3 regions of the Alteromonas sp. AWM4_230 genome follow, and region 1 is predicted to be linked to each of the others. Evidence: predicted binding sites of a transcription regulator. Region 1 holds the regulator's gene; each other region holds the start of a gene.
The links. Region 1 encodes LexA, which represses DNA repair genes until DNA is damaged. Its sites were predicted from a motif close to TACTGTATNNNNATACAGTA; they were not measured.
Positions count from the first base shown of each region.

Region 1 (11,052 bases):
CTGGAAGATAATAAGCCCCAGCAGTAACAGTGGTAATTTAACGGGCGTGCCTTTGTCGCGCTGCCGAACAGCAATAATGGCAATAGCCAGTACACATAGCCCTAACGTTCCTGCAAAGTAGCGGTGAATCATCTCATTCCACGCCTTAAATGCTTCTACCGGACGCTCAGGGTAGGCGGCGTTTGCCTGTGCTACCTTTTCTTCACTTAAGGGGACGGTTAAGTTTCCGTAACACCCAGGCCAATCCGGGCAGCCTAATCCGGCATCGGTCAAACGGGTATAGGCACCTAAAATGATAACAACAGCAGCTAAAAATATACTGAATAGGGTTAACTTTTTCATGGCGTTTATCCTATGCGTGATAGCTTTAATAGCTTTCTCATGTCCGCCAGCATGTTACGGCTTTCCATCACCGCGTCTTTTCTATCGTCTTTAATTTCGTAAAAGAGCATGGCGTTATTTTGAGTATCGACGATATAAACACTGCTAGAGGCGAGGGCGGTTGGCGTGGTAACCGGCAAGGTTTCTACAAAGGGGTAGTCCGCTAAGGCTGCTATCGCGACTTGATCACTTGAATCGCTTGTTACGACCACGGCTTGGGCGCGATCAGACTCTTTACCTAAAGCAAGCCATACTTGGTTAATGCTAAATAGTGCGTTTTCACACACTGCATCGCACTCATTCGGCATGACGTAAAGTAAACGCCACTTAGGCTCTGCATCTTTCAAAAGTGCACTCATGTCGATTGTTGGCGCAAGCAGCTGACCTTTATTAGTAGCGCCTTTGGTAAACCAATCGTTGTCAAGTGCAAGCTTCGCCATGACGACAGGCAAAACAAACACAGCTACCATGATAATTAACGTTTTTTTCGAAGCAGCATTACTCATAACTACGTCCTTTCTTATTAATTGCAAAACCACCTATAGCCGCAGCGGCAATGGCTAAACCAAACCACTGAACGGCATAACCCAGGTGCTTTTCGGGAGACATTACAACGGCCTGATGTTCGCGAATAAACGCTGGGTCAGGCGTAGTAAGCTGGAGAACAAAAGGTAAAAAATGTCGCTCTAAGGCGTCGTTTAATTCGGGAAATTCGATGTGCTGAACAAGCGCAGGGCTTTGCGCCAAGGCCATGTTGGTTTCTTTAACTAAAGGGTTATTACCCGGAACACTGACGACACCGGTAAAATCGCGAATTTCGCTCGTAAAACTTATATCTGGCAAGGTGCGAGTTAAATCTGGTGCGGGCACCCAGCCAAAGTTCACTAAAAGCCAACCGGCATTGGTATATACCGGCGCTATCACGTCAAACCCTACCCGTTGATTGTAAATCTGGTTATCTAAAAGCAATACGTGATTTGCATCTAAGGAACCACTGAAAGAAACGGTGATATCTCTCGGATCTGTGTGGTTCAGCGCCTCTTCTAAACTCAAGGTTCCATTACTTTGCTTTTGCGCTATGCTAGCTAAACGTTGTTGCTTTTGAACCATGCGATCAAGTTGCCAGTAACCTAACCCGCACATAATCGCCACACTAAAGCCTGTGAGTAACCAAGGAATAACGTGGCGAGTGCGAAAAAGCATGATTATCTCGCACCCTGCAAAATGAGAATAAAAACTGAGGTGAGTATGTTGATAAAAATAGTCCTTGTTGCGTTGGTACTGTACATGATTGTTAATCTGTTCATGGCGATGCGCATCATGATAAAAAACGACACATCTAAGGGGCCAATGAGTAAATATATTGGTCGACGAGTGCTCACTTCTGCCGTCATTGTTATTATTATTCTTATTGCTATTGGTACCGGTTTAATTACCCCAAACCCAAGGCCTTATTGAGTTTGGGGTGTTGTTTCTAAAGCACGTAAACGAAGAGATAGAGCATGACCCACACTACATCTACAAAGTGCCAATACCAGCTTCCCGCCTGAAAAGCGAAGTGGTTTTCTGGTGTGAAGTGCCCCTTTAACACTCTAAAAAACAATACAATAAGAATGATGGTACCGAGGGTCACATGCATACCGTGAAACCCTGTAAGCATAAAGAAGGTGTTGCCATAAATGCCTGACTGAAGCGTAAGCCCCAAGTCGCGATAGGCATGAATGTACTCTTCCACCTGTAAAAACAGGAACCCACACCCGAGTAAAATGGTAATGCCTAGCATAAGGGTCAACTGCTTGCGTTTGTTTTGCTCTAGACCCACATGAGCGAAGTGCAGTGTGATTGATGAGATAAGCAAGATAACAGTGTTGATTGTGGGTAAACCCGCAGCACTCATTTCTTGTGTGGTTGTGCCGCCTGGCGTTGATACCAGCGGCCAGATTGCCTCAAAAGTCGGCCATAAGACTTCATTGGTCATAGCGTTATTCGATGCGCCACCAAGCCATGGAACCGAGATAAACCGTGCGTAGTAAAGCGCACCGAAAAACGCGGCGAAAAACATTACTTCAGAGAAAATAAACCAGCTCATGCCTTGGCGGTATGAACGTCCTAGCTGGTCGCTGTAAAGCCCAGCCATAGACTCATCAATTTGGTTTTTAAACCAGCCCACTAGCATAATCAGCAATACGGCTATTCCCGCTAAAAGGATATGACCGCCATAGCCGGTTTCGCCTTTGGTCGCCTGCACCACATAGTTGCCTGCACCTACAGCTATAAGAAATAGAGCGACGGCCCCTACAATGGGCCATGGGCTTTGCGCTGGTACATAGTATTTTTGGTATTCGTGATTCTGTACTTCGGTTTGCATTTTCTTCTCCTTATCCCTTCTGCTTATTCGCCAGTTGATGGTGTCGAAGCCATAAAGGGATTCGGTGTTGTCGTTAGGTCACTGGCTCGCGCTGTGACGTCATAGAGTGTGTACTGCAAGGTAAAAAAGGTTATATCTTCAGGAAGCTGCGGGTCTACGTAGAACTGCATAGGCATATAGGCCTCACTCCCCGCATCAAGTGGCTGCTGATTGAAGCAGAAGCATTCCGTTTTATTCAGATAGAGTGCTGCTGTTCCGGGAGATACAGAAGGAATGGCCTGAGCGACGATATTGCTTGATGCAGGATTTCTCACATAAAACGATACCGTGTTTAGCTCGCCGGGGTGCACTTTCACACGCTTGGTTTCAGCGCGAAACTCCCACGGCATACCGGTATTTGTGCGAGTAATAAATTCTACGGTCACTTCTCGCGATTCATCAATCTCAACTGATTGGTAAACGGCTGCCGTGTTCTCGGTTTTGCCATTAATTCCCGCTACGTCACAGAATACGTCATACAAGGGAACCAAAGCGAAGCCAAAACCAAACATGCCTATGACAATAGCAACAAGCTTGATAACCATTTTGTTATTTGCACTTTGCTGTGACATCACGCAACCTCCGGGTAACTCCAAAAGTGAAGCTTGGTAAACGCTTTTTTAGCCGCTTATCTACTCCACCGTCAGCAATATGTGAATACCATCCTTACCGCTGCAGTTTAGCGCTTTACAAGAATGGTCAATTCACAAATCCCACCTATCATTACTTGACGACAGGCGGAGTTTCAAACGTGTGATAAGGAGCGGGGGATGGAATTTCCCATTCCAATCCTTCTGCGCCGTCCCAAACTTGCGCTGATACCGGCTCACCTTGCTTTTTGCACGCCTTAATAAGCAGGGCAAGAAAGATAAGCTGAGATAAACCGAATGCAAAACCACCCAAACTTATCCATTTATTGAAATCAGCGAACTGTAATGCATAGTCAGGAATACGGCGTGGCATACCTGCCAAACCCACAAAGTGCATAGGGAAGAACAAGACATTTACCGATACTAAAGAACACCAGAAATGCCATTTAGCCAAAGTAGTGTCGTACATTTTGCCTGTCCATTTAGGCAGCCAGTAATACACGGCCGCCATAATTGAAAAGACCGCCCCTGTTACCAGAACATAGTGAAAGTGAGCCACAACAAAGTAGGTATCGTGGTACTGGAAGTCCACAGGTGTTATCGCCAGCATTAGTCCAGATAGTCCACCAATGGTAAACAGCACGATAAAAGCAATAGCGAACATCATTGGCATTTCAAAGCTTAGTGAACCACGCCACATGGTCGCTACCCAGTTAAACACTTTTACCCCAGTTGGTACCGAGATAAGCATGGTGGCAAACATGAAGAACATTTCCATGTACACCGGCATGCCCGTGGTAAACATATGGTGAGCCCAAACTACAAAAGAAAGCAGTGCGATAGACGCCGTGGCGTAAACCATAGAGGCATAGCCAAACAGTTGTTTTCTAGAAAAGGTAGGGACAATTTGAGAAATAATGCCGAAAGCGGGCAAGATCATAATGTAGACTTCAGGATGCCCGAAGAACCAGAAAATATGCTGGAACATCACCGGGTCGCCACCACCTGCAGCATCAAAGAAGCTGGTTCCGAAAAACTTGTCTGTCAATACCATGGTCACCGCGCCAGCAAGCACTGGCATTACCGCAATCAGCAAGAACGCTGTAATAAGCCACGTCCATACAAATAGCGGCATTTTCATCCAAGTCATGCCTGGCGCACGCATATTAAAGATGGTCACTATCACGTTAATCGCACCCATAATGGATGAGATACCCATAATGTGAACAGAGAACACAAACAATGCTGTCGAATCGCCACTGTAGGTTGTTGAGAGCGGCGCATAAAAAGTCCAACCGAAGGCAGGGCCGCCACCTTCCATAAATAGCGAGCTAAGCAGAATTAAAAAAGCGCCAGGTAAAATCCAAAAGCTCCAGTTATTCATGCGCGGCAATGCCATATCTGGGGCGCCGATCATCATGGGGATGAGCCAGTTTGCGAGCCCTGTAAAGGCAGGCATTACAGCACCAAACACCATGATAAGCCCATGCACCGTGGTCATTTGGTTAAAGAAGTTTGGCTCAACAATTTGCAAGCCAGGTTGGAACAATTCAGCGCGAATAACCATGGCCATTGCGCCGCCAACCAAAAACATGATGAAGGCAAACCACAGATACAGTGTGCCTATGTCTTTGTGGTTAGTGGTAAACAGCCAGCGCGTTATTCCCTTAGGAATATGGTCGTGATGTTCATGGTCATCATGTAGATGATCGCCATTTACTTGACCACTGTGAGGCGCAGAGGTATCTGGCGAAATAACTTCAGTTGCTTTGCTCATTTGTCTGCTCCTAGTTTCCGTTTGCCACTGCATTGACGTCTTTGGCCTGCACCATATCGCCCGTGTTATTGCCCCACGCATTGCGCTCGTAAGTGACTACCGCAGCAATTTCTTTAAGGCTCAGCATTTTGCTAAACGCTTGCATGGCTGTACCCGCCTTACCATGAAGTACAATGTCGATGTGACCTTGCTGATCCTCTAACGCCATCTTGCTGCCTTTAAGTGCTGGGAATACACCTGGTAAACCCTCACCATTTGGCATGTGGCACGCTGCACACGTAGCGTTGTAAACGCGCTCGCCTTCTTTCATCAATTCATCCATAGACATATTCATAGAAAGTAGACGCTGCTCTTCTTCTTTTGCTTTGCGAACAATTTCTTCTTGTTCACCCATCCATTTATCAAATTCAGCTGGCTCTTTAGCAATCACCACAACCGGCATATAGCCGTGGTCTTTTCCACAAAGCTCTGCGCACTGTCCGCGATAAATACCAGGCTCATTCACTTTGGCCCAAGACTCGTTAATAAAGCCCGGGTTGGCATCTTTTTTCACAGCAAAATCCGGGACCCACCACGAATGGATAACGTCGTCAGAGGTAATAAGAAAACGTACTTTTTTCCCAGTTGGAATAACTAACGGACGGTCAACTTCAAGCAGATAATTGTCGGTTTTTTGAAATTTGTTCTCTATTTGCTCACGCTGAGTAGCAAGCAGTGAGTAAAATTCTACGTCGCTGTCCATGTACTTGTAGTGCCACTTCCACTGTGAGCCTGTTACTAGCACAGTCATGTCAGGCTCAGACGTGTCCTCCATCGCAATAAGCGTGTTTGCCGCAGGCACAGCCATAAAGATGAGAATAAGAAAAGGTACAACGGTCCACGCTATTTCAACCTTCACGTTCTCATGAAAGTTAGCGGGCTTGGCGCCACGAGACTTTCTATGCAGATACATTGAGGCGAACATCACGCCAAAAACTACAACCGCGATACCTACACAAATGAAGAACATCAACATATGCAGATCATAGACCTGCCCACTGATGTCGGTAGCACCGCGTCTCAAATTAAGCGAAGAGGCTTCTTCACTAACTTCTTGTGCAAGAAGCAAAGGGGAGAAAAGCAAAAATGGTATTATTGAACACCACTTTGCAAAAACGGTCGTTAGTTGTTTCACTCAGCACCTCCGTAATAGCAAGACCAAAAACGCTGATTATTCTGCGCGCTGCCCTACCAAATGGTTTGCGAACGATTGACCCATCACCTCAACTTGTAAAACAAATTTAGAGTCATTGTTATTATTTTGTTAATCTCTGTATAAGAATTGCGCAATAATGTCGTGTCGTCTAGTCTTTTCTATTAAAAATTTAATGAAGAGGCTAATTTTTAACCATTTCTTGTGGCAGGCTTACGTTACAATTTTGTTGGAGAGGATATTGGGCGTGCTCGCGGCGCTTAAAAAATCAAACGCGCATTTTGAACGGGGTGTTGATGAGGATGAAGCTTCATTTGGTCATAAAATCAACAATTAACACATCGCTCGTCCTATTTTTCAAACAAACTTTCAAATAATAAATGTGTATTAGCCAATTCATTCTCGGGCCAAATAGCGCATATCTTTCGCACAATGGTGATGCCAGATTTCGTAGTTTTGAGACATACTAACAAACGCTAACCTAAGAAAATTAACTAAAATATGGTACTAAAAGGCATAAAAAAAGCGGCTAATACGCCGCTTTTGATTGAAGATGCTAAAACCTTACATCCAGTCGGCGTTTCTAATAACACCTACGGCAATACCTTCAATAGCAAAAGGCTCGCTGGCAAGGTCTACCTTAATTGGCGAAAACTCTTCGTTTTCAGCATGAAGTAAAACTTCACGACCGCGTTTCTCTAAACGCTTCACCGTAACGTCTTCATCCACCCGCGCGACCACTACCTGACCGTTGTGGACATCAGTCGTGCGATGCACAGCAAGAAGATCGCCATCCAAGATACCGATGTCCTTCATGCTCATGCCGTTTACACGAAGTAAAAAGTCTGCCTGAGGCTGAAACAAAGCAGGGTCGACCTTGTAGTGGGATTCTACATGCTCTTGCGCCAAAATTGGCTCACCAGCCGCCACGCGCCCTATTAGAGGCAAGCCTTCTTCTTCTGGTGCAGTATCCTCGAGGGGGATATTTAACTTAATACCACGCGAGGTACCAGGCAAAATTTCAATTACGCCCTTACGCGCCAATGCCTTCAAATGTTCTTCTGCTGCGTTGGCAGAACGAAAACCAAGTTGACGAGCTATTTCCGCGCGCGTAGGCGGCATTCCCGTTTCTTGCATGGTTGTTTTAATAAGTTCTAAAACTTCAGTTTGTCGAGCTGTGAGTGGGCGCATAAAAGACCTGTCTGTTCATACAGTTCCTGTAAGTATATACACCTAAAAGCAAATAACAAGCGCAAAATCTTGAAACTATGGAGCAAGCTGCATGGGGCTAGCACCTAGTATATAAAAACTAGGGGGCTTAAGGCTGTCAAATACGTGAAACCTCGCACAGCCTAAAGTTTTTATTACTCTAGAATAACTCGATTTCGGCCATTCTTTTTCGCCGTATATAGCAGTTTATCCGCTTTGGAAAGTAACACACTAAGGTCAAGATTCAAGCTATCCTCAGCAAAGACAGCACCAATACTTATTGTTACGAATATCGTGTCTTTCTTGTATTTAACTTCTGTTTTTTCAACAGCCTCTCGAAGTTTGTTAAATCGCCTTTCTTCGTCTCTTTTGTTGTCTGAAATTGCTACTATCGCAAACTCTTCTCCACCAAGACGTGAAACAATATCGGGCTCCACATAATATTCTTCGATGAGGTGGGCTACCGAAATTAGTGCTTGGTCTCCTGCATCATGTCCATAAGTATCGTTAACCTTTTTAAAGTGGTCTATATCGATTACCGCTACGCTCACTCTATTGCTTTGTGCAGAGAGCTGATGGCATTTATCAACGAAAGCTCGTCGATTGTACAGCCCAGTTAGCGAGTCAGTCATGGCCAGCTTACGCAACTTCTCCTCAGCTATCGCGCGTGATTCTTCCAGTTCAACCGCATAGAAAAGACCGGCTAATGCATCTAATAGAGGTTGCAAAAACTCAGCATCATCGAAGGTGTAGGGCTCGAACTTATTGGCTAAACCAATCATGCCCACCACTCTATCTTTGATCTTAATCGGTAGCCCTAAAAATCGACTAATGCGGGGGTGCCCTTGGGGCACCCCTTTTGAGTTTGGATGACTTCCTGAGGCATTACTAATCGTTACCTCACCGGTTAGAATTGTGGTACCGAAAAGGTTATCGAAACTGCTGAAATACAAGTTTCGCTTTTTGTACTCGTTGTATTGCGTAAAGCTGCTGCTGTCCCAGACTATTTCAGAAATAGCATGAATAAACAGCTTCGATGCATCGCCTTCACCTTTCATTTGCCCAATGAAAGCGAACTGACTATCCGAGATATCAATAAGCTCGGGTAATACCGTTTGGCAGGCCATGGTTAAATCGTTGTTCTGAAGATAAGAGGCACGGGTTTTATTTATAAATTGAAGTAGTTGGGTTTTCTTTTTCTCATGAAGCTCACTTTCCATTCTCTGCGTAATGTCGCGATGAATACCAGCAACGCGAATAGCCTTACCCGTAACGTCAGATTCGACGGTTTTTCCATAGGTTTCAACCCAAACCCACGCGCCGTTAGTATGTTTCATGCGAAACGTGGTATTGAAAACCTTACTTTTACCAATGATGTGCTCGTTTAATTGTTTTTCTACTTTTACATAGTCCGCAGGGTGAATTAACTGCCTGAAAAAGCGAGAGCTGGTATCATAGTACTCATATTCCATACCGACGATATCACACCAACGCTTGTTTACTTGGTTTACATCAGCGGCCAAATTCCAATCCCACGTGCCCAATTCAGAGGCTTCCAATAACAGCCGCATGCGCTGGTTTGTTTTGTTGAGCTTGTCTTCCACATATTTCTGATCGCTGGTGTCAAATAAGAACGCCTGAACTGAAGACAACATACCGTCTTCACGGAAACTCGCCGTAGAGATCATACTTACCCAAATGGTACGTGTGGGCGTAGCTATTTGAAGACGACAGGTATGCGTTTCCACGCCCTCCATATGCGCCTGCATGGCAAATGTAAAGTCGCCCTCAGCGTCTTGTGTTAAAACATCGCCAAGCTCGACTGCGCCGCACAGTAAGTCTTGTGCCGATATACCCAACACACTCTCACTATTTTTTGAGATATGAACCAGTTTGAGCGACGTAGTATTTCGCCACGTAGCCAGAACAATAGGGGACTTTTCTATTAGCCCATGCTCACGCTTGAGTGCTTCATGCTCTTTAGAAAGAGAAATATGCTGGCTAACAAGCGCTCCAATTCTATTCAGCACTTCAAGATATTTGGCATCAATTTCTCGAGGAACAGTATCGATAAGACAGACAGCACCAATAATCTCATCATTAATTTCAATGGGAGTTCCTGCATAAAAGCAGATGTGCGGCTCACCCGTAACTAATGGATTATCTTTAAACTTGGGGTCCTCGTGGGCATTGTTAACAACAACTTGTTTGCGCTCTTCTACAACACAACTGCAAAAGGCATGCTCACGGCTCACTTTAGAAAGTGTAGTTCCATATCGCGCTTTGAATGTTTCTTCAAATTCACCAACAATTCCTATTAGCGCGATAGGCACCTTATATGCCCCTGCTAACACAACCATAAGGTCGTCAAGATCTAACGGCACCTCATCACTGAGCAAAAAGTCATCAATCGTCTTTAACCGGTTTTGTTCATCCACTACTACATGCTCACATTCATTAACCCTTATAAAAGTAGTAATTATCAAAGCTTATAGCAATTTAAATACTTCTAATGTTGCATTGCTAAAAGGGTCAGTGAGCCTTACCCTAAACAAAGTTACGAAGATATAAAAATACAGGCGCTTATGAATTTCATGAACTTACCGCTAGGTAGGGAGTCTGTAAAACAAGCAAATCAATAACAATGGCTCGTCGCGAGATTGTGACGCGATTGTGTTACACTTCACCCGTTTTTATTTCATAGGATTACATAATTCATGTCGTGGATGCGAAAAGCCCTTCTGTCGGTATTTCATTATCCTGTTAAGTTACTGGTTAAAGCTCACAGTATTCCAGTTAACGTTGAAACCGAATTAGGAATAGATAAGAGCAAGCCTATTGTTTATCTACTTCCCACTAACTCAGTGACCGACCAGCTTGCGCTGAGAATGTCGACTAAATACCTAGGCCTTCCTAGCCCAACTGACACGCTTACACTGGCAGGTCGAGAGTACTCATCGACTCTATTTTTACGTAAAACTCAGCCTCTTTTTCGCTCATCAGCCAAAGATACGGGCATTGAAGACGTTTTCACTGACCTTTTCCATTTGCACCGAGACCACGAAAACCTCGATCTACAGGTAGTTCCTGTTTATGTAACCTGGGGTCGTGCACCAGGGCGCGGTAACCCAGGGTTGAGCGACCTAATTGCTGATAACGCTGCACCGAGCTGGCTACGTAAACTTTTCATCGTGCTGTTTTTAGGCCGTGATAACTTTATTAATTATTCTAAAGCTGTCTCGGCGCGCGCCATGTCAAATCAGCATGGTAGTGACCAAAGCATCGCACACAAACTTGTACGCGTAGCAAGTACTCACTTTCAACGTAAACGTCAAAGTATGACTGGCCCTACGCTGCTAGAGCGACAAGAACTCAATAACAGTGTATTGGGTTCAGATGCCGTACGTCGTGCGATCGCCGAAGAGTCAAAAAGCAAAAAGGTCACACACGAAAAGGCCAAAGAGCGGGCTCAAAGCTATATCACCGAGATTGCTGC
Region 1 is NZ_JBSWTB010000001.1:487,201-498,252, reverse strand. It holds gene ACXACS_RS02135 (COX15/CtaA family protein) at 1-342, opposite strand, end outside; gene ACXACS_RS02130 (hypothetical protein) at 348-887, opposite strand; gene ACXACS_RS02125 (SURF1 family protein) at 880-1,584, opposite strand; gene ACXACS_RS02120 (DUF2909 domain-containing protein) at 1,630-1,839, shown strand; gene ACXACS_RS02115 (cytochrome c oxidase subunit 3) at 1,856-2,749, opposite strand; gene ACXACS_RS02110 (cytochrome c oxidase assembly protein) at 2,773-3,360, opposite strand; gene ctaD (cytochrome c oxidase subunit I) at 3,512-5,155, opposite strand; gene coxB (cytochrome c oxidase subunit II) at 5,166-6,329, opposite strand; gene lexA (transcriptional repressor LexA) at 6,912-7,538, opposite strand; gene ACXACS_RS02090 (sensor domain-containing diguanylate cyclase) at 7,712-9,994, opposite strand; gene plsB (glycerol-3-phosphate 1-O-acyltransferase PlsB) at 10,274-11,052, shown strand, end outside.

Region 2 (11,052 bases), 130 kb from region 1:
ATTGCCTGCCACCAGCAAAAATGCGTTAGCCGAGCAGCTGCTAGCGCTTATTGCAGAACGTTTTGCTTTCAACAATAAAAACTAACAGATACTTATTAAGTGTCGATAATAAAAACGATAAATATAAACGCTTTGGCGTAAGCCAACTTAACATGGAGCCCGGGTTGCTATAACTCGGTAGCGGAGGAACCACTTTCGTCATGCCTGCTGTCAAAAAAACAAATCGCAGAGCCCAAATTCTGCAAGCACTTGCTGGAATGTTAGAAACCAGCCCAGGTCAACGTATCACTACTGCTAAGTTAGCGGAAAAAGTCGGGGTGTCTGAAGCGGCACTGTATCGTCATTTTCCCAGTAAAGCGCGAATGTTTGAAGGGCTTATTGAATTTATTGAAGAAACGCTTTTTACGCGTATCAACAAAATAGTTAATGAAGAAAAAGACTCGCTCACGCGCTGTCAGCTAATTCTTCACCTTATTTTAGGCTTTGCCGAGAAGAACCCAGGCATTACCCGTATTTTAAACGGCGATGCGTTAATGGGTGAGCAAGACCGACTACGTGCGCGTATAGCCAAGCTTTTTGAACGTTTAGAAACCCAGCTTAAACAAGTGCTAAGAGAGCGCAAGCTGCGTGAAGGGAAAACCCTTTCCGCCGATGAAGCGATCATCGCCAATATGATGATTTGCTATACCGATGGACGTATCAACGGCTTTATTCGCAGCGGCTTTACCCGTAAGCCTACCGAGCAATTCAATGAACAATGGGCCGCGTTTAAACAAATGTTTGTGTAAGTAAAACAAGAACTATTCATATGGAAGGCGCATGTGAGCGCCTTTTTCTTATTTCATGCTAGAAAAATTTATATTCAGACTATGTCATTGTAGTTGTCACAGACTCACAATTCACAGAATTTGCAATGAAACTCGAAAAAGCATCTTGTTTCAATAACCTTTTTGTCAGTGCTTCTACATGTTGACTATCAATATTACTCCACGTTGTCGGAATAATATAATGGTTATACATAAAGTTTAAATAACCGCACTTTGCTTCAGTATCAACCTCAATAAACTCAATATTCTTCACTACTTGTAGCAATTCGGCTTCGTTTCGAACCAGCTTTGTTACGCCTTCAATGCCATAGCACGCTTTACCTAAAACCACTACCGGCTTATCTAACAATAGTGACTCAACACCTACTGTAGAGTTCACTGTCACCACTGCTAATGAACGTTCTATTAACTCTTGGGTATCGCAATGATTAGCAAACAAAATCCGTTCGTGTTTGTTGTGTAAGGTGTCATGCCTTACTAATTCTGATGGATGCTCTTTGATAACTATGTGAAGCGTAGGATCGTCAACTTTATCGATAACATTGAGCAAATGTTGATAAAACTGCGCCATACTTCGAATCCAAGGTGAATTGGAAATAATTTGGCTATCAGTTTCTACTTGAAATGGCACAAATATGTAACGTTCTGGTAATTCTCTTGCTTTTACCCCGCATGCTTTTTCGCACACTGGTTTACGCGGCACTAGTTCACAAGGTAATGCTCTGTTGTCATAAAACTGTTTATAAAAATCTTTGTTAAGAGGCAGTGAGTTTTCGCAGTTAACGCCTGACCAATCACATGTTGTCGAATTCGGGAATAGCCCATTTTCAAAATATACGACATCTTTCTTCAGAGCTTTTGCAGCAGCGGCAATAGAAGAACTAGGTTGCTTTTGTCCGTTCCAGACGCCTACTACATCCGCTCCTTCTTTTTCGATAAGCGCTGAACTTTTAGCAATATTTAATTTAGTAAACCAGCGGCTTACTTTTTCATAAAATGGCCATATAAAAGAATTATAGAGTTTTTTATGTTTCTTCGCTTTTTTTAATAAATGTGGGTTAACTAAAGCGTCAATATCAACAGTTTTTGCAAGAGCCCAGTGTCGAGCGCTAATTGGCGGAAACCAGTTATTAGAAATACTGGCTACAGAAATATTTAGCGAAGTTAGCTCAGCATATTTCTGAAAGTACCGTATGTGAGAACTGCCTCTAGCAATTAGCGTATACTTTTTCTGTTGCTTTACCACTGTAAGTCTCTCCTGCGTTCTAACTTGATGAACTCTCCGGTTCTGCGCTTTTATCGGAACTCATGTTATTAGTAATAACATAGACTCCATAGCATATATTAAAAGTTTTGCCCTGCCTCTATTATTGTAGACATAATTTCTTTCTTATTAATTAAAGGTTATGTAAAGGCGAGAGAAATTATCAATACACAGGCACAAAAAAAGCAGCATAGAAAATGCTGCTTTTTAGTGTCGAACAAATATGGTTTACTTACTAAACGTATTACCAAAGAAGTCACCATCGTTCCATTTTGGCTTATCTTTTTGGTTTGCTAGTGTCCAACCAATTTGCGCGTTGACCTTAGTAAACGTCTCCGCTGCATTCCAGTTGAAAGGCTGGTTAATATCATCGCTGGGTTTATGGTAGTGCGTAGATAAGAACTTACCAAATACCTTGCTGCCGTCTACGTTAGGATCTTTTGATTTAAGACCCGGCACCATAAATACTGAAGGTACACCTTGTTTTACAAACGCATAGTGATCTGAGCGAGTAAACAGCGCCTGCTCAGGCCATGGGTCTGGGCTTAGCTCGATATCGGCATTAGCTGCAGCTTTTTCCACTGACTCTTGCAAATCGCTGTGGTTCGCACCAAAGGCAATAACGTCTGCAAACTCGTAGGTTAGAATTGGCATATCTAAGTTTACGTTCGCCACCATTGATGTAACAGGTACGGTTGGGTTACGAGCGAAATAGTCTGCACCTAACAGGCCTTTCTCTTCACCGGTTACCGACACGAACAGAATTGAGCGCTTTGGCTTTTCTTTCATTTCGCTAAACAGGCGTGCAGTTTCTAACATCACTGATGTGCCCGACGCATTGTCCATAGCACCATTGTTAATGTTGTCTTTCTTCACTGTTTTGGCAAAACCAATGTGATCAGAGTGAGCAGAGAAAACCACGTACTCGTTTTTAAGCTCTGGGTCTGAACCTTCAAGTACACCCACGACATTCGGGCTTGTAATGGTGTCGTGCACACTCTTCTTGCTGATATCTACCACACCGTTAAGCGCAAAGCCTTGCGGTACTTTGTCAGCTTCAAGAACTGCATAAACGTCATCAAGGCTCTTTTCAGCACCTTCAAATAACTTACGCGCAGCGCCTTCACTCATATAAGCGCCACCTTTCAGTTGAGAAAAGCTATTTGCAGGCTGACCTTTGTCGTCTAACCAAGCCATACGCGGTGTATGAATATAGTTCAAGCGGCTTTGATAAGGACGCACTTTTTCATTTTTGGGCGTAGTAATAGTGATCATGCCAATAGCACCATTGTCTACCGCATACTTTTGCTTTTGATAGCCAGACGCAAAGTGAGCGCCTTCCTCTGATGGAAAGTCGCTTGGCTTACCAGCAAGGGCCACAACAATCTTACCTTCTACATCTAGGTCTTTGTAATCGTTGTGAGATAGCTCGTCAGCTACAATACCGTAGCCGACAAATACCATTTCGCCTTTTACATTGCCATCAGTGCTGAGCAAACTCGGGCTAGCTAAATACTCTTTTGGATAATCAAAATCAATGGTCTCGCCGTTTTGGGTGAAGGTAAACTTAGGAGACTCTTGAACCAGATTGGCTTTACGAAACGATACGTTTTGCACGTAACCGTCTGTACCTGCCGGCTTCAAACCATATTTGGCAAATTCGGTAGCAATATAAAGCGCCGCAATTTCATGACCGCGAGAGCCAGTATCACGACCTTCAAGTAAGTCATCTGCTAAGAAAAACAGGTGTGATTTAATTCGCTGTGTATCAGGGTTAAAAGCATTGTCTGTCGATGCGTGGTTGTGAGCAGTAGCAGCAAAGGTCATTGCTGTCATTGCACTACCTATTAGTAGTTTTTTTATCATTGTAATTTCACCGTATAACTAAGTGTGCGACATGGTAACGCAGTTAATAGGCGAAATACCATTAAACTGCATACGTTTACCATGTGTTTCCTACCGTTGCTCGCATTTTAGGAGCAAGGTAAAATTGTTAGCTAAACGCCGGTGTAGATTCCGGGAGTATTTATATTTTTAGTGAAGAGCAGCATCCATGTCGAAAGACGATATTCTTTACCGCGTTCAATTCATCAGCAATGGAGAACGTTACGAACTGTACGTTAGAGCCCTTACTCAGGGCGCTTTGTTTGGCTTCATCGAGATAGGTGACTTTGTATGGGATACCCATACGAGCGTTGTTGTAGATCCTAGCCATGAAAGGTTAAAAGCTGAATTTTCAGAAGTAAAAAAAACTTATATTCCTATGCACAACGTTTTACGCATTGACGCCGTAAATAAAAAAGGAACAGCCAAAATTACTAAATTAGAAAATAAATCTGATAAAGTAACGGCTTTCCCTAGTCCAATATATACACCAACGAAAGAGTAGCCGCCGGAGTCTATCCGGTAAAGGTTACCGGAGACCCTTATGTATCGCTATCTGTTAGCAGCATTACTACTTATTTGCAGCGTTAGTTCATCTGCAAAGAGCCTTGACGATGAAAGCTTGTATCAACTACTTGATGACATTTGGCAGTATGAGCTTTCGGTTTCCCCGCTTTTAGCGTCTCGCCAAGGCGATAGTTCCTTGGCCCATGTGCTACCCGATATTTCACCAGAAGCACTTAAAGCACAAAATGAACAGTGGCGTGTGTTTCAAAAAGCCTTAAGTCAGTACGAAAAAGACTCTATCTCTACTGACGCTTATATTGCTTTGCTAATGCAGCAATACCGTTTAGCCAACTATGTGGATGAATATACCTATCGCGCGCACTTGGTGCCCATCAACTCAGAATACGGCTTTCACGGTGCCATGGCCTCGCTTCCTAACTTATCTACGTTTAAGCGTGTAGAAGACTATCAGGCATACATTAGCCGCTTAAACGCACTTAAGCCTTATTTTAACCAGCAAATTACTTATATGAAGCAGGCGTTAAAAGAAGGCTACACGCAGCCCAAAGTCGTGCTGAAAGGGTTTGAAGACTCAGTTGCGTCGTATATTGTTGAAAATGCAGTGGACAGTGGCTTTTATTCTCCGTTTACCCGCTTTCCAGAGTACTTTACTGCCGAGCAAAAGGCAGCGTTAGCAGAGCAAGGCAAAGCAGCCATAAACAGCAGCGTGTTGCCTGCGTATCAAATATTCTACGACTTCATGGTAGAGGAATACATTCCTAATGCCCGTGAAGATATTGCCGCGAATAACTGGCCTGATGGTGTGGCGTATTACGCTAATAGAGCCAAGCATTACACCACAACAGATATGACCCCTCAGGAAATCCATGATTTAGGGTTGTCTGAAGTAAAACGCATTCGCGCGCAAATGCAGCAAATTGTGGATGAACTTAGCTTTGATGACGACATTAACGACTTCATTGCGTTTTTACGCGAAGACCCTCAGTTTTATGCCACCAGCGCTGAAGATTTGCTAAAAGAGGCGTCGTTTATTGCAAAGAAAATGGACGCAAAGCTTCCTTCGCTCTTTGAGTACCTGCCAAGAACGCCATACGGTGTAGCGCCTGTACCAGATGCTATTGCGCCTAAATATACAACGGGCCGTTACATCCACCCTAGCCGCGATGACCAGCCAGGATATTACTGGGTAAATACTTACGCCCTTGATAAGCGCCCTTTATATGCGCTGCCTGCTTTGACATTACACGAAGCGGTGCCTGGCCACCACCTTCAAATATCGTTGGCAGCAGAGCTTGAAGACTTACCTATGGTACGTCGTAACACCTATATTTCAGCGTTTGGTGAAGGCTGGGGTCTGTACTCTGAGTTTTTAGGTATTGAAGCAGGTATTTATGAAACGCCGTACGACAACTTCGGTCGCTTAAGCTACGAAATGTGGCGTGCGTGTCGTTTGGTTGTTGATACCGGTATGCACACGATGGGCTGGAGCCGTCAACAAGCGGTGGATTACATGATGGAAAACACCGCGCTTTCAGAACACAACGTTAATACTGAAATAGACCGCTATATCTCTTGGCCAGCGCAAGCGCTGTCATACAAAATTGGTGAAATCAAAATAAAAGGCCTTCGCGAAAAAGCAGAGACTGCTTTAGGTGAGCGTTTTGACGTGCGCAAATTCCATCGCGCCGTGTTAGAAAATGGCTCAGTTCCACTTTTCATATTGGAACAAAATATCAACACCTTTATAGAAGAACAAAAGGCACAATAAACATGATCGTTGCATTTGGTGTTATTGGATTACTTATCCTGTTTTTAATTTACTTTGTGCTGCGAGCGCAGAACTTACAGAAAGAGCTGGCGCTGTTGCGCCACTCGAATAAGCAGACTAGTAACAAGGTTACGTATGCTTATCGCAATCTTGTTCTTGTTACAGATGCGTTGGAAAAAAACCTTACCGCGCGTATTGAAAGTGCCTATAAAAGCCGTCTTATCGACCAAACTCAATATAATGCGCTGCACCCGCTTATGCGCAACTTTTCAACCATTATTATGGCTTGTTGTGAAAAAGGCATGTCTCTTGAAGAGTCTTTAAATAAAGCATTGCAGAATGAAGAAGTGACGCTTGAGGAAATTCGTGAGGTGGTGAAAGCACTTCCTAGCAACGTGCGTATGGTGTGGTCAAAAAATACCGCTGATGGTTTTATTGCTTTTTGCCAAACCGTTACAGCAACCGTAAGCGGTACTGCAGCAAAATCACAAAAAGAACCTTCATCTGAAGAGTAACTTTCTACTCTACGCCACTCGTTAGCGCTGATGCAGCGCTAACTTTATGACAGGGTCGTCTGCTTTACTATGTAGTAAGGCCAGCGACCCTAGCCATGTTCCTACCCTTTTAAAAGTTTAATCTTTTTACCTTTCCAAACTAATCAGTAAGTTAGCGCTTAAAACAACAAGCCAAAAACCTTTTGTCTTGAAAAGGGTTATTGCTGCACTATAATACTGTATAAAAATACAGTTTATTTTGAGTGCCATGAACAAATCGTTATCCGTGCTTAACAACCATCCGCATATTTGGCGGGCCAGAGATAAGAAGCAAAGTGAAGCCAAGTTTTCGCTGGGGTTTCCGCGTCTGGATAAAGCGCTTAACGGTGGCGTTGCCTCTACGGGGCTTGTACGTATTGCCTCACTAACCGGCGTGGGTGAGCTTTCGCTCTTTAAACAGGTTATTTGCCAGCATCGCACGCATAAACTGGTGGTATTTATTAACCCTCCTGGGCTACTACAGTCGCCGTGGTTAGAAAATCTGGGGCTTAAAGCGCAGCAAGTGCTGGTAGTAAAAACAAGTGCAGAACAAGAATCATTATGGGCAGCAGAACAGTGCTTAAAAAGTACGGCTTGCCATTGCGTGGTGCTGTGGAGTAATGCTATAAACCCAAAAGAAGCACGGCGCCTACAAGTTGCAGCAACGCATAACGACGCCCTGTGCTTGCTGTATACTCCACCGCAACAGCAGGCCTTACAGTTAGGCTCCCAAAAAGCCGACATGGGGAGCGATTCACAAGCCACCCTTTCGAATCAAAGCGACAGTGCATTACCCATTACTTTAGATATTGCATTAAAAGGTAACCCCCATGCTTTGGCAGTGAGCATACGCAAGCAGCGTCATGGGTGGCCCAAAGATAACATTGTTATTTCTCATCAGTGGACCCCTGACAATCAGGCCATTAAATGGGCCATGGCACACAACACGCTTTCCGACAAGGCGCTACACTCTGTGAGCTAATAATGTTGTGGGCTTATATTTACTGCTATCAACTTACTTTAGACAGCCACATAAAAGCGGCTAAAACTAAACGTACGCCCAGGCAAGGGTCTAGAGACGAATCTAACGGAAGTTCTTCTTCATTACCGTCAAATACACCTATTGCTGTGTATTGCAGTAAAACCAACAAAATTACGCAGTGTAATGATATTGCGAAAAAAGAAGGCATTGAAATTGGTCATGGACTTGCCCAAGCCGCGGCGCTGTGCCCCTACGTGCATATTCTGCCTTTCAGTGAAGAAGCCGAAAAGCATATGCTGACGCAGCTAGCCCATAGGCTGTATCCTCTTGCTTCTGACATCGTACTAGACAGCCACATTCATTCGAATGGCGTAAATGGTCTGGCAGTAAGGCTAGATAACCTAATCCATTACTATGGCGGGCATAAGCCGCTGTGGAAAACCCTAACTCAAGCACTCGCAGAGGCAAATATTCGCTATCATTTTGCTAGTGCATGGACGATTGAGGCTGCAAAGGTATTAGCCCTTCATCAACACAATACCTATATACATGCGCCAGATGATATAAAAAAAGCGCTAAGTACGTGCCCGCTTTCTATTACGGCTTTATCACCCAAAGTCATTGACTCGTTAGCAAGAGTGGGTGTTACCCGTGTACAGCAACTGTTGGCCATGCCGGTACAAGAGCTGGGTCGGCGCTTCGACAATAACACTATTATGTATCTTACCGCCTTACGAGGAGAAACCTTCCCTCGCGTTACGCTATTTAGGCCTTTGGAGCACTTCGATAACTTTATCCTATTGCCTTTTGATATTGAAAATACGCAGCACCTAACACCTTTTGTCACACAGCAGTTTGAGCATTTGTCTCACTATTTACGGGCCAGGAACTTATATACATCAAGCATAAGCGTGCATATTCATTTCAGAGAAGCACCTGTATTGGATATTAATATTCGCTCTGCAATGCCTCAGTCTTCGGTGCATAGTTGGCTACCACTGTTTAGCCTTAAAACTGAAAGCTTGGAGTTACCTGAGCCTGCCACAGCGATTGCGCTTACCTGTCAGCAATTTGAAGAAATGGATACGCAGAGTGGCGACTTTTTTAGCAATAGGTTTAATGACGTTGCACAAAAGCAATTGATTGGCCGCTTAAACGCCAAACTAGGTGATAACAGTACGTTTCAACCTCGCGCTGCCGACAGCCATCAGTTTGAATATATGACGGTGAACGAGTCGAGCGCCGACAATTATGTTTATAGCAGTGACATTACGCCCACCTTTACCTTTGATACACCTAAGCCGCTTATTCAGGCAACCCAAATTTGCTTTGGCCCTGTGCGATTACACAGCGAGTGGTGGCATGACAGCTCAACAAAGCGAGATTATTTCATCGCCCAGACTGAGCAGTGTGTAAGGCTTTTAGTATTTAAAGACGAAGAGAGCCGCTGGTGGGTACAGGGCCTTTTTTGTTAGCCGCATACAGTTAAAGAAAAGGTAAAAGCTAAATCATGAAATACAGCGAACTCTTTTGCCAAAGTAACTATAGCTTTCTTTGCGGCGCCTCTTCTCCCGCAGAGCTTGTGACCACGGCTTCTTTTCTTGGCTATGACGCGCTTGCCATTACTGACGAATGCTCAGTAGCGGGAGTCGTACGGGCTTTCGATGAAATAACCCATCAAGGCTTACCTATTAAGCTTATTGTTGGCAGTTACTTTGTATTCGATGAGACTTTATCTTTTGTGCTGCTGTGCCCGAACAAAGCAGCCTACAGCGAACTGTGCCGAATTATAACGAACGCGAGACGTCGCTCTGAAAAAGGAGAGTATCAACTGGCCGAGTGGGACTTACGTACCATTCGTCACTGCAAATTCATTTGGCTACCTAGCGGAAAAGAAGCCCACGACAAACATTGGGCTGAGTGGCTGCAAAAACACCCTAGCATTGATGCCTATATCGGTGCTCAGCGTCTATTAGACGGGCAGGATCATCAGAAGTTTGCGCACTACAACCATTTACAGTCTGCCTACCCCTTTCCTGTTATCGCCTGTACAGGTGTACTCATGCATCACGCTGACAGGCTACCGCTTCAACATGTTTTACATGCTACACACCAGCATACCAGTGTAGATAAAATAGGCCGGGAAGCATTGAGTAACGCAGAACGTAGTCTGCGCACCATACAAAAAATAAAGAAGCTCTACCCTGAGAAGTGGATAGCCAATACCAATGCCCTAGCCCAGGTATTCACGTTTTCTTTAGAAGAGTTGCGCTATCACTATCCTTCGGAACTTGTGCCACAGGGCTATACACCCACATCGTATTTACGGGAGCGCGTAGAAGCCGGTATTAAAGTGCGCTTTCCAGAAGGTATAACCTCTGAAATTCGCCAAATTATAGAAAAAGAACTAACACTTATTGCCGAACAAGAATACGAGTATTTCTTTTTAACCATTTACGACATTGTTCAATTTGCTAAGCAGCAGCGCATTTTGTACCAAGGACGAGGGTCGGCAGCTAACTCTGTAGTGTGCTATTGCCTAGAGATAACGGCTGTAGATCCAAGGCAAATAAGCGTACTGTTCGAGCGTTTCATATCTAAAGAACGTAACGAGCCGCCCGATATTGATGTGGATTTCGAGCATCAGCGCCGTGAAGAGATCATTCAATACATTTATCAAAAGTACGGCAGAGAAAGAACCGCTATCGCGGCTACCGTTATTTGCTACCGCTTTAAATCAGCATTTAAAGATGTGGGTAAAGCGCTTGGCTTTAGCGAGTCACAACTTGATTTTGTAGTTAAACAAATCAATCGTCGAGACAGCGTTATTCCGTGGAAATCTCAGCTAGCGGGGCTTGGGTTAAACCCTGAGGAGCCTAGAGTACAGCAGTTAATTACCCTTACCGAAGCTTTACTAGGCACGCCCCGACATTTGTCGCAGCATGTAGGCGGTTTTGTTATTAGCGCAGGACCGCTTTACGACCTTGTACCCGTTGAGAACGCCGCAATGGAAAACCGTACCATCATTCAATGGGATAAGGATGACATTGAAACCTTGGGCTTGCTAAAAGTAGATGTGCTGGCGCTAGGGATGCTAAGCGCTATTCGTCGTGCATTCTCTCTTATCAATAAACAATACTCTGTTGAAACCAGTATTCCATTTATCACTAAGCTCGGAGATGACAAACAGGTATTCGATATGATCTGTCGTGCCGATACCGTAGGCGTTTTTCAAATAGAATCACGGGCTCAGATGTCTATGCTGC
Region 2 is NZ_JBSWTB010000001.1:355,017-366,068, forward strand. It holds gene coaBC (bifunctional phosphopantothenoylcysteine decarboxylase/phosphopantothenate--cysteine ligase CoaBC) at 1-85, shown strand, start outside; gene slmA (nucleoid occlusion factor SlmA) at 201-788, shown strand; gene ACXACS_RS01505 (capsular polysaccharide export protein, LipB/KpsS family) at 868-2,073, opposite strand; gene ACXACS_RS01510 (M28 family metallopeptidase) at 2,320-3,957, opposite strand; gene ACXACS_RS01515 (DUF1820 family protein) at 4,145-4,480, shown strand; gene ACXACS_RS01520 (DUF885 domain-containing protein) at 4,520-6,271, shown strand; gene ACXACS_RS01525 (hypothetical protein) at 6,274-6,786, shown strand; gene ACXACS_RS01530 (recombinase RecA) at 7,034-7,786, shown strand; gene ACXACS_RS01535 (Y-family DNA polymerase) at 7,789-9,261, shown strand; gene ACXACS_RS01540 (error-prone DNA polymerase) at 9,297-11,052, shown strand, end outside.
Region 2: a site for LexA is predicted at 7,001-7,020, ahead of ACXACS_RS01530 (recombinase RecA). Genes of this name have one in related genera too.

Region 3 (11,052 bases), 260 kb from region 1:
GGTTGCTTCACCGGCACCAGCCTGCACATCAATTTGCTTTAAAAGATCAGGGTCTAAAGTAACGCGACCAATGTGGTGAAACAGCGTTGAGGTTTGCTGCGCGCCATCTACGGTTACATTCAAGTACGCGTCTTCTAGCCCGCGAATAAAGATTTTTTGTGCTACACCCACTGAACCGCCAACGCTGACCGACGGCGACTCTCTAAAAATATCCGCTAAGTCATTTGCCTGAAACTGGTCAATATCTTCCGCAGTAATGCTCAAGTTAGTTGCTGCGCCTACCACAGCAACTCGCTCTATAGATTTGGCTTCTTCGTTTTGGTTTTCTAAGGATTGCGCGAATACTACTGGGCTGGATAGTGTGCACACTGCACCAGCTAAGACTAACTTTTTCAAGGGTAACTCCATTTGACAATCAACAATTACAAATAAGAAACATTCTCATTAAGTTTTACCTAAATGGATAGCACTTTTACAATTGTTACACTTCCTCAATTTTTCGCCGTCAAAGACTTCCGCTCATCGCTGTAGCGCACTTTCTGGCCCGCACGTAAACGCTCTGCCCCCCTCACAACAACAGAACGCTTCGGGTTCACATCACCAAACACTTCAATTCTATCGCCCATGCCCACCCCGGTTGTCACCTTCACTTGCTCAGCTTCGTTATTTTCATTGAGCTGATAGATAAAGGTGCCCGACTTTCTTAGTACCAGTGCATCGCGGGGTATGGTGACACCATCATGAGTATCGCTGCTAGGCAACGCCACGCGCACTGCACTGCCTATTGGAAAATCGCCTGGGTTGATAGCAATTCGTAGCTCCATCATACGCGATGCACTGTTGCCTACCGGTACAATGGCACGAATAGATTCTTGTACTTGGTTCACGTTATTGTGAACGGTTACGCTCATGCCGTTAGCAATATAGGGTAATACGTTAAGGGGGGCGCGCACCTGAACTTCAACGCTATCAGGGTTTACCACGCGAAGCAGGGTTTGCCCTACCCCAGTATATTCGCCAGGCGACTGCAACCTTTCAACCACTAAGGCTGTAAAGGGAGCACGAATACTGCTTTGTGCAATCTGATATTCGGTAAATTCTAAGTCCAATTTGGCTTGCGCTAATTCTTGTTTAGCATTCTCTAAGTCAGCTTCCACTTCCTCTAACTCACCTCTGGACGTGTTTTGACTGGCCTGAAGATTTTTGTACCTTGTAAGACGTTTGGTAAACAGTTCAACCTGCGACTGCCATCTGGCAATATTCGAGGCATTTTGATTGCGGGTAATGCTTAAGCGAGTATCGTCGACTTTAACTAAAGGCTCCCCGGCTTTAACCACGTCACCTACCTCTGCCATCCAAGTAATGCGACCGTCTATCTCAGAAGCGAGGTTTGCATCGATAACACTTAGTACCGTTCCAGGAACCCAGGTTAGTTGTGAAATCGCTTGCTCTCTTGCTTCATCTATTTGAACCAGCACCGGCGGTGGTTGATTGCTATCCTGTGCTTTTACGCTCAACGACACACTGCCTGTAAGCAAGGCAAACAAACTAAGGGCGAGAGTAGAAGTCATTGCTTTCATGGTTGTCTTTTCCTTACACATGGTCGTTGTATTTGTTTTGTTTTACGGTGGATGAGGTAGTCGGCGAAGCGCCAGATCTCTCTATGCGCTCGGCCAGGGGTCTGAGTATATTTACAGATGACTTTGAAGCCGTCATACGCAGTAAGGTGGGCAGTAATAGCAAGGTAAATAGGGTACTCACCGTCATTCCTCCCACAATAACAGCCGCAAGACCTCGGTAAATAACGCTGCCTGCTCCAGGTAGTAACAGCAGCGGCAGCATGCCAAAGATTGAGGTCAGCGTGCTCATAAAGATAGGCCGTAAACGAAGTTTGATGGCTTGCTCTACCGCATCATCACGGGTCAGCCCTTCTTGCTCTCCTAGGCGAGTCTGATGCACAAGTAAAATGGCATTGTTCACCACGAGCCCTAGCAAAATTATGAAGCCAATCATGGTTAACAGGTCCATGGGCTGGAAGGTAAATATATTCATAATACGAATAGCCATGACGCCACCTACCGTAGCAAGCGGAATTGAAAGGACTACCAGCACGCTGTCTTTTAGCGACTTAAACAAACCCGCCATCAAAAGTAGCAGTAGCACCATGGCAAAAAGAAAGTTGTCTGCCATAGAGGCAATAGCGCCTTTTAAGCTATCTGCGCTGCCGCCGTAATTGATAGCGCCATCGGTTGGCATCATAGCCATAATCGCAGGCTCAACTTCAGAGGTAATCACTTTCATGGCTTCTTCTAAACTCATGCCCTCTGGCGGATTAACGTTTAGCGTAAGGGTTCTGCGGCCATCTATACGCTGAATACGGCTTGGTCCTACCGCTCTTTCAATACCTACAAGGTCACCTAATTGCACCACCTCGCCTGATGGCGTCATAACCGGCGTGCTGTTCAAGTCTTCTGGTGTATACCAAGGTGCTGAGCGGAAGATAATATTCATGCGTTTAGTACCATCGAAGTATTCCCCCACATACATCCCATCACCCATGGCGCGTACCAAGTTGCCCATATTGCCGCGATTTAACCCGACTTCCATCATTCGGCTGTCATTCGGGTAAAAGCGTAGCTCTGGTTCAGCTTGCTCTAATGGAGGGTTCGAACGCGCATTGGCGTTGGGGAAAACTTCTCTCAATTTGTCTAAACCTGCTTGCGCAGCGATGCCGAGCATGGCCTGATCGGTGCCTTGTAGATGAATGTCGATTGACCTACCGTTTCCAAAGCCACCAAACAAATTACCTTGCTGCGAAAAGGTTTGTGTATCCGGCAAATCCTTTAAAATTTCATCGCGAACAATAGCTTCTAACTCTTTGACCTTAGACTGATCTTTAGCGCGCACGCCTAAATTTCCGCCATTTGGCCACGTAATAATGTAGTAGTTCTTAAGCGCTGGCTGCTTTTCTCCGTCCATATAGGGCTGCAGTCGCTCAACGATAATTGGCATCACTTCTTCACTAATAAAGTTTTCACTGGCACCTGCAGGCAAACTTAAGAAGGCGTCAACGGCATCGCGTTTTACGGGCGGCAAATAATCCATGGAAGGCATAAGCAAAACACTACCTGTAATAGGCACGCCCATGAGCGTTATGACTAATACAAGGCGGCGAAGCGGCGTGCTTGATAGCGACATAATAGCGCGGGTTATCTTAGCCCATACCCGCTGTAAGCTATCAGCTGGCATGTTGCCATTAAGGTATCTAGCGGCAACGACAGGCAATACCGTTACCGCAACCACTAACGACATACACACTGCAATGGCAATGGTAAGAGCGAGGTCAGCAAACAATTGCCCTTCAACATCTTCCAAAAACATGACGGGAATAAAAATGGCAACGGTGGTGGCTGTTGACGCCATGAGGGCACCAAAAACTTCCCTCGTTCCCCGATGGGCACAATCCTCCATGTGCGTTTGTGAATTTGGGTTGTTATTGTCGACTACGGTTTCGGTGTTCTTGCGCGTTCTTACAATGTTTTCCAGCACGACAATCGCGGCATCTAGCACCATACCTACCGCAAAGGCGAGTCCTGCTAACGAAATGATATTGAGCGAGCGACCAGTAATCTGAAGCACCACAAAAGTGCTAAGTAGTGAGATAGGAATGGCCAATGCCACAATGAGCGTTGCCCGCAGCTGGCGCATAAAGAGCCAAAGTACGGCAATAGCAAGCAGCACGCCTATAAACAAATTGCTGGTAACTAGCTGCACCGCTCTATAGATAAATACTGAGGCATCGAAGCTTTGCGCCATCACTAACTGTTCAGGGGCCAAGTCCTGTTCGTTTATTTGCGCTACTTTTGCTTTTACGGCTTCTAAGGTAGCAAGAACATTGGCGTTGTTTTGTCTGTCTACGCGAATAGAGATAGCCGGATTGCCGTTTTGCACACTGTAGTTTGCACCGTCAGCGCGGGTGATTTTAATTTCGGCGATGTCATTTAGAGTAATTGGGCTACCATCTCGCCATTCAAGGATCATTTCACCCATTTGCTTAGGCTCGTAACGACCTTCAAAACGCAGGGTATAGCGTCTTCTACCCACATCGACAAAGCCGCCTGAAATATCATTCGCACGACCCAACTCGTTAGCGACTGCCGTTAGGTCAATGCCTAACTGCGCCGCTTTAAACGGGTCGAAAACAATTTGAAACTCCTCGACGCCGCCAACCCCGCTTTCCATACGCGCTCTTGCAACACCTGGGATAGATTCAAGCTGAGGTTTAATGACATCAGTAAAAAAGGCGACATAGGTATTAATTTCGTTTGGATTGCCCGGTAGGCGCTGAAGAAAAAAGTAGGTCAAAGCGGGCGCATCTCCCCCACTTCCAGCAAGCATAATATTCGGCGATAGTGCATCGCGAGGGAGTGGCGGCACACGGTTCATGCGGCTAATCACTTCAATGAGCGTTTTCTGCATGTCCGTATCTAAACCAAACTCTAGGTTTATCCACGCGTTGCCTTGGTTTGCCCATGCATTCATCGACTCAAGGCCTGGAATTCCCTGCAGCACTTCCTCTTGAGGCTCAATAATTTCCGACTCGATCTCTTGGGGCGACGCAGCGCGCCAAGAGGTCTGGATATTAATATTGGGTCGTTCGATGTCAGGAAATAGCTGTACCGGTAAATTAAACAGGCTATATAGACCTAAAAATACCAGTAGCGTTATTCCGATACCTACCCCAGTCGCGTTTTGTATTGCTTGCTTAGTGATGTCCATAAGATGGCACTTATGCTTTTTATTGTCTGATTTACTATAGGTCGCAGTAATGACAGAAAAAGTTTAAAGCTATGACGTTAAGAATTTCAGCGACTATTAACATTTTGTTTAAACACCGTTTAAAAACCGTTATTTGTCGCAGATGAGTGGACCTCAAAAATACGCAATTTGTCGGCGCTGGACATATTTGCTTACACCCATCGTTAATTAGGCGTCGCAACGTGGAGTGAGGGTAGGGATATTTTAAACTCGCCCTTCGGGAAGGTCTGGCAAGCTTCACTCTGGGAATTTAAAAAGCAACGGCCATTCCTGCATTCCCACGCTTTGCTAGGAAACTTGCCAGCGCTCTGGGTGGGCAATCATCTATGCGGATTGGTATTGCTCTTAAGTATCGGACAAAAATTTAGAGCAAAAAAAAAGCCGCTCTAGGAGCGGCTTTTTCAAATACGTCAGCGATTACGCTTCAGCAATGATGATCACTTTGATTGAAGTGATAACGTCAGAGTGAAGTTGTAAGTCGATGTCATACTCACCAGTCTCACGAAGAGTACCAGTAGGTAGTTTAACTTCTGCTTTTTGTACTTCAACGCCAGCTGCAGTGATTGCATCAGCGATGTCACGAGTACCAACAGAGCCAAATAGTTTACCTTCGTCACCAGCAGGAGCTGCGATTGTAACTTCAGCAAGCTCAGCAACTTTTTCAGCGCGTGCGTTAGCAGCAGCTAGTTGCTCAGCAATTTTCGCTTCAAGCTCAGCACGACGTGCTTCGAACTTTTCAACGTTGTCTTTAGTTGCAGGAACCGCTTTACCCTGTGGGAAAAGGAAGTTACGAGCGTAACCAGACTTAACAGTCACTTGGTCGCCCAGGCCGCCAAGGTTGGCGATTTTATCTAGTAGGATGATATTCATCTTAGCTAACCCTTATATTCGCCAAATTACTTATGTGAATCAGTGTACGGAAGCAACGCAAGGAAACGTGCGCGCTTGATCGCAGAAGACAGCTGACGCTGATATTTTGCGCTTGTACCAGTAATACGGCTAGGGACAATTTTACCGCTCTCAGTGATGTAGTTCTTAAGAGTAGCGATATCTTTGTAATCAATCTCAGTCACACCTTCTGCAGTGAAACGGCAGAACTTACGACGTCTGAAAAAACGAGCCATGGGTGATCTCCTTAAGCGTTGTCTTCAGTGGTTTCAGTTTTCTTTTCCGCGCGATCTTGGCGAGGAGCAGAATCGTCACGACGCTCACGACGAGGCTCTTCTTTCATCATTGGAGAAGGCTCAGTCACAGCAGTCTTAGTGCGCATAACCATGTTACGTAGGATCACGTCGTTGAAACGGAAAGCATTTTCCAATTCATCAACAGCTTCTGCAGACGCTTCAGCATTGATTAGTACGTAGTGGGCTTTGTGCAGCTTTTCAATTGGGTAAGCCAGTTGACGACGGCCCCAATCTTCTAAACGATGAATCTGACCACCGTCTTGCTTTAGGATTGTGGTATAACGCTCGATCATACCAGGTACTTGTTCACTCTGATCAGGGTGAACCATAAATACGATTTCGTAATGACGCATTATAGCTCCTTACGGTTGTAGCCTCGACAGTACAGCCGACTGTATGGAGACAAGGAACGAATTGGGATGGCTGTAAGGGCGCGCATTATACGCACACAAACATCGTTGCACAAGCATTAATCAACTTTGGCAATTATTTTTGCGCTTACTATTATTGACAGAGCTCGTATTGACAGCGCTTGTATCAATAGCGCTTCGCGGTTATTGCGAAACGCTTTCAAATGGAATAGAAGAAACACGGGTTAAAGGAAAGCAAAGGGTAAATTCTGTGCCGTTAAAATCAGAAGTCACGCTCAGCGAACCTTGGTGCGCCCTTGCAATTTCTGATGCGATAAATAACCCCAACCCTAGCCCGTCGTTTTTTGCACTGCTTTCTTTACGCCAGAAAGGCTGAAAAAGACGCGCCTTAGACTCATCAGGTATTGGTGTGCCGCTATTTTGCACGCTGAGAATGAAATCGTTTCGGTTGGTGATGACTTTCACATATACCGGATGCGCTTGGTCGCCGTGAACCAGAGCGTTTTTCAATAAATTAGATAAAAGCTGACACACCCGTTTTTCGTCACAGACCAACTGCTCGGTAATATCGATATGTGTTCTGATAGTGCAATTAGGATAAGCAGTAGCTAGCTCTTCAGCCGTATAATTCAACTGTTGCGCTAAACTAGCTGCTTCGGCCATTTTCACAGGTAGCCCTTCGCCCATACGGCTATGAGTAAAGTCCATAGCATCTTCAATTAAACGCGTCATCCTCTGCACACTATTCTTCATTCTCGATACAGCTTTGAATACAGGTACTTGAACCGTACTGGCTATTTGACTGTCTTTTATTATGTCGTCAAGAAAGCTGATACCAATTTGAATGGACGATAAAGGAGTTCGAATATCGTGGCCTAAAATAGCAATATACTGCTCTTGAAGGCGGGCAATATTTCTTGCATCGGTTAGCTGAGCCTGTGAACGCTCCATTTGGTCTTTTAATAAAATTTGACTAGATATAAGCTTAGCAAATGCACTAATTTGCCCGTGAACAAGCTCGCTACGTAACTCCCTAGGTTCTGGGTCTAGACCGCAAAGCGTTCCAAAAAACTCACCGTTTGCATCATAGATAGGGTAAGAAAAATAACTCTCAAAGCCATACATAATAGGAATGGGATTATCACAATATTTACTATCAGCAGAGGCGTGATTAATGACTATCTGTTGTTTGCTCGCCCTTACGGTTCTACAAAAAGTGGTTTCAATTTCTAAATGATCGCCAGGCGTTAGACCAAATTCTGCATTATCTAACACGGCACACATTGTCCATGCTTCTTCGGTGACTCTCGCTACACAGATAAAACGCAAATCTAAACTACTGGCCAATATTTGCATTATATGAGGGACTGCTTCGATTGCGTCGATAGCCTGAATATCTTGTTGAACAGCTTCTCTCACTACCATAACTTTAGAGTTCCTTTTTTCGAGCGCGTGCTTACGAACGCTACATTTCTACTGTTCCAGGTGTTTCGGACGCCGAAATAAATTACTAATTTACGGTTTTCGAGGACTTTGAATCTAAGCGTACATGAAGCTGCCAAACTACACTAAAGTATAATCAGCGGCAATATTACCGATAATGACAAGAATATTTTCGATAAACTGTTTATTTATACAGTGCTTTACTGTACAGTTTTTGTGTCTTTAATAAATAGGGGACCTACCATGGCCATTACCACACAGTATGTTGTTACGCACAAAGGGGTAGAAAAATTGGTAACTACCGACAAAAAAGAAGCGGATCAGTACGATAAGATGCTTGATGCAGCAGATAACCTCGCCGACTATATTCATGCGAAGGGCATTAAGCTAGACGATAGCGTGATTGAAGAACTCACAATCATGCTGGCGAAAAACAAAGATAAAGTCGGCAAAATATTTAAAGGCGCTACAGCAGAAAGCGTATTAGAAGATGAAAGCGCAGAAGTAGTAAAGCTGCAGGCCAACGGCTGATAATGTAGCTCAACTCGCCCTCTATGTCGTTATGATGAACAATAAGTGAGAGCAACTGCCGCTTTAAATGCGTAAGTTCTGATAACATGTCTTTGCAAAGTGATGTTATTTGATAACATCACTTTTAAGCGGTGCTATGTTCTTTACTTGCTTTGGGTACCTAAAGTAAGTAGGAAAACAAATAAGAAACAAGGTACCGCCTTTGCTAATGTGAATATAAGACGTAAATACAGGTCGGGCTTAGCGTGAATACCATCAATAAAAACAATAGCACTCATTCCCAGCGCAACGCAGTGTCTGAAAAGCACAACGCATCAATAGAAGAGTGCAACCCAGCAATTGAAGTAAACAATTTACAGTTTTCGTACAGTAAAGAAAGCCCGCCCATCATTGATGTAAAAGCATGGCAGGTGCCACAAGGTGAACATGTTTTTCTATCAGGCCCTTCGGGTAGCGGAAAGAGTACTTTGCTTAATTTGTTATGCGGTACTTTGACACCCACCCAAGGCAACATAACTTTGTTGTCGCAGCCTTTCTCTTCTTTATCAAACCGTCAGCGAGACAAGTTTAGAGCACGCAATATTGGCGTTGTCTTTCAGCAGTTCAACCTTATTCCGTATCTTTCTGTGGCGCAAAATATTAACGCTGCGGTGTACTTCGCAAGTAGTAAAACAACTAAAACGGCGGGAGAAGATAAACTTCTCCATTTACTCGACAAGCTACAGCTACCTTCACAGGTATTACATGCGAAGGCAGATGCTTTGAGTATTGGCCAGCAGCAGCGGGTAGCTATAGCCCGAGCGCTTATCAATGACCCACAATTATTAATTGTCGATGAACCTACTTCGGCGTTAGATAGCGATGCGCGAGATAGCTTTATGTCGCTGTTAAAAGAGGTTGCAGGTAAGAGCACAATGATTTTCGTTAGCCATGATAAAGCAATGGAAAGCTATTTTGACCGTCATTGCAGTATCAGTGAATTGAGCCCAAGCTCAAACCACGCAATATCCTCACTCGGTGGCATTAAGCAAGCACAGGAGCGTGTGTAATGCTAAGTACTATTGCTATTGAAAGTCTAAAGCGCAGGAAAACAACGGCAATACTTACGCTGTTAAGCATTACCATCAGCATTAGTTTGCTTTTATGCGTTGATATAATTCGCAGCCAAGTGAAGACCAGCTTTACGCGTACCGTGTCAGGTGTTGACCTTATTGTCGGCGCACCGAGCGGCCAGCTTAACCTGCTATTGTCGTCGGTGTTTAATATAGGAACACCCACCAAGGGCATTGAATATAAGAGTGTTGCATCACTTAAATCTAACAAACAGGTGTCGTGGCTCATTCCACTTTCTTTAGGTGATACTCACCGAGGCTTTAGAGTGGTAGGTACGACCAACAGCTTTTTTGAACACTTTAAATACGGTGACATGCAGTCACTAAAGCTATCTGATGGAGCGACATTTACACAACCGCTATCTACGGTAGTTGGTGCTGATATAGCGGAATCATTGGGATATGAAGTGGGTGATGAGATTATTATTTCTCACGGCTTAGGCAGTGTCTCATTCAATAATCACGACGATCACCCTTTTACTATTTCCGGCATTTTAGATAAAACGGGCACCCCGGTGGATAAGGCTGTGTATGTCACCTTGCAGGGACTTGAAGAGGCCCACACAGGACCTAAGCATTCGCCCACCTCAATGTTAGGCCGTAAATCTGCTGACAAGGTGAGCGAGCATGAGCACGAGCACGAGCACGAGCACGAGCACGAGCACGAGCACGAGCACGGCGAGCATACCGGTGTGCATGAGACTTACAACAGCGAAGCCTTTGCTCCAGAGTCGGTATCAGTTGTGATGCTTGGGCTAAAACATCGTGTTACAGCGCTACAGCTGCAGTATCAAATCAACCAAAGTAAAAAAGAGCCGCTTATGGCGATACTACCGGGTATGGCGCTCGCTGAGCTTTGGCAAATTATGGGAAATGTAGAGTCGCTATTGCTTGGTCTTTCCGGTCTTATCGTCATTTGCGCGCTAATTGGGTTAGCGACTATGCTACTTGCAACTATGCGTGAGCGTTATCAAGAAATCGCTGTTTTACGTACCATAGGAGCAGGGCCTTTCACCCTACTGCTACTTATTCAAATTGAAGCTATGCTGCTTACTATGTTGAGTGCCGTACTAAGCTTAGGCTTGGTGGCTGGGCTTATGAGCGTACTAAAACCCTGGTTAAGCAGTACCTATGGATTGTTTTTGAGTAGTCCACTGTTTGGGCAAAGCAGCGTTATTATCATTTTGCTTATATTAGGGTGCACCTACTTAGTTTCTCTGTTCCCAGCCGTTGCTGCCTATAAACGCGGCTTACATGCTGGCCTCAATACGAACTAGGCGCAACCCACACGGGGGGAGAGGGCTACTCTCCTACCCCTTGTCTGTACTAAAGCGCAAAATAAGCTCGTGAACTTGATTTACCGTAGCGCGCAAATCTTGGCTCGCTGCTAGCGATGCCTCTGAGGAACGCTGAGTTTCAGACGCGCCATCAGCCACTTCTACTAACTGTTGGTTAATATGTTCCGCTACTGTGCTTTGCTCTTCTACAGCAGAAGACATCTCTACGGTAGCATCAGCAATGCCTTTCACCGCGTTATTTATTTCAAATAATGCCCCCCGCGTTTCTTCCACGATTATGCTGCCGTGCTCTGCT
Region 3 is NZ_JBSWTB010000001.1:747,180-758,231, reverse strand. It holds gene ACXACS_RS03250 (TonB-dependent receptor) at 1-396, opposite strand, end outside; gene ACXACS_RS03245 (efflux RND transporter periplasmic adaptor subunit) at 492-1,580, opposite strand; gene ACXACS_RS03240 (efflux RND transporter permease subunit) at 1,594-4,779, opposite strand; gene rplI (50S ribosomal protein L9) at 5,236-5,688, opposite strand; gene rpsR (30S ribosomal protein S18) at 5,715-5,942, opposite strand; gene rpsF (30S ribosomal protein S6) at 5,954-6,355, opposite strand; gene ACXACS_RS03220 (GAF domain-containing sensor histidine kinase) at 6,557-7,792, opposite strand; gene ACXACS_RS03215 (YebG family protein) at 8,060-8,347, shown strand; gene ACXACS_RS03210 (ABC transporter ATP-binding protein) at 8,593-9,396, shown strand; gene ACXACS_RS03205 (ABC transporter permease) at 9,396-10,736, shown strand; gene ACXACS_RS03200 (methyl-accepting chemotaxis protein) at 10,770-11,052, opposite strand, start outside.
Region 3: a site for LexA is predicted at 7,995-8,014, ahead of ACXACS_RS03215 (YebG family protein). Genes of this name have one in related genera too.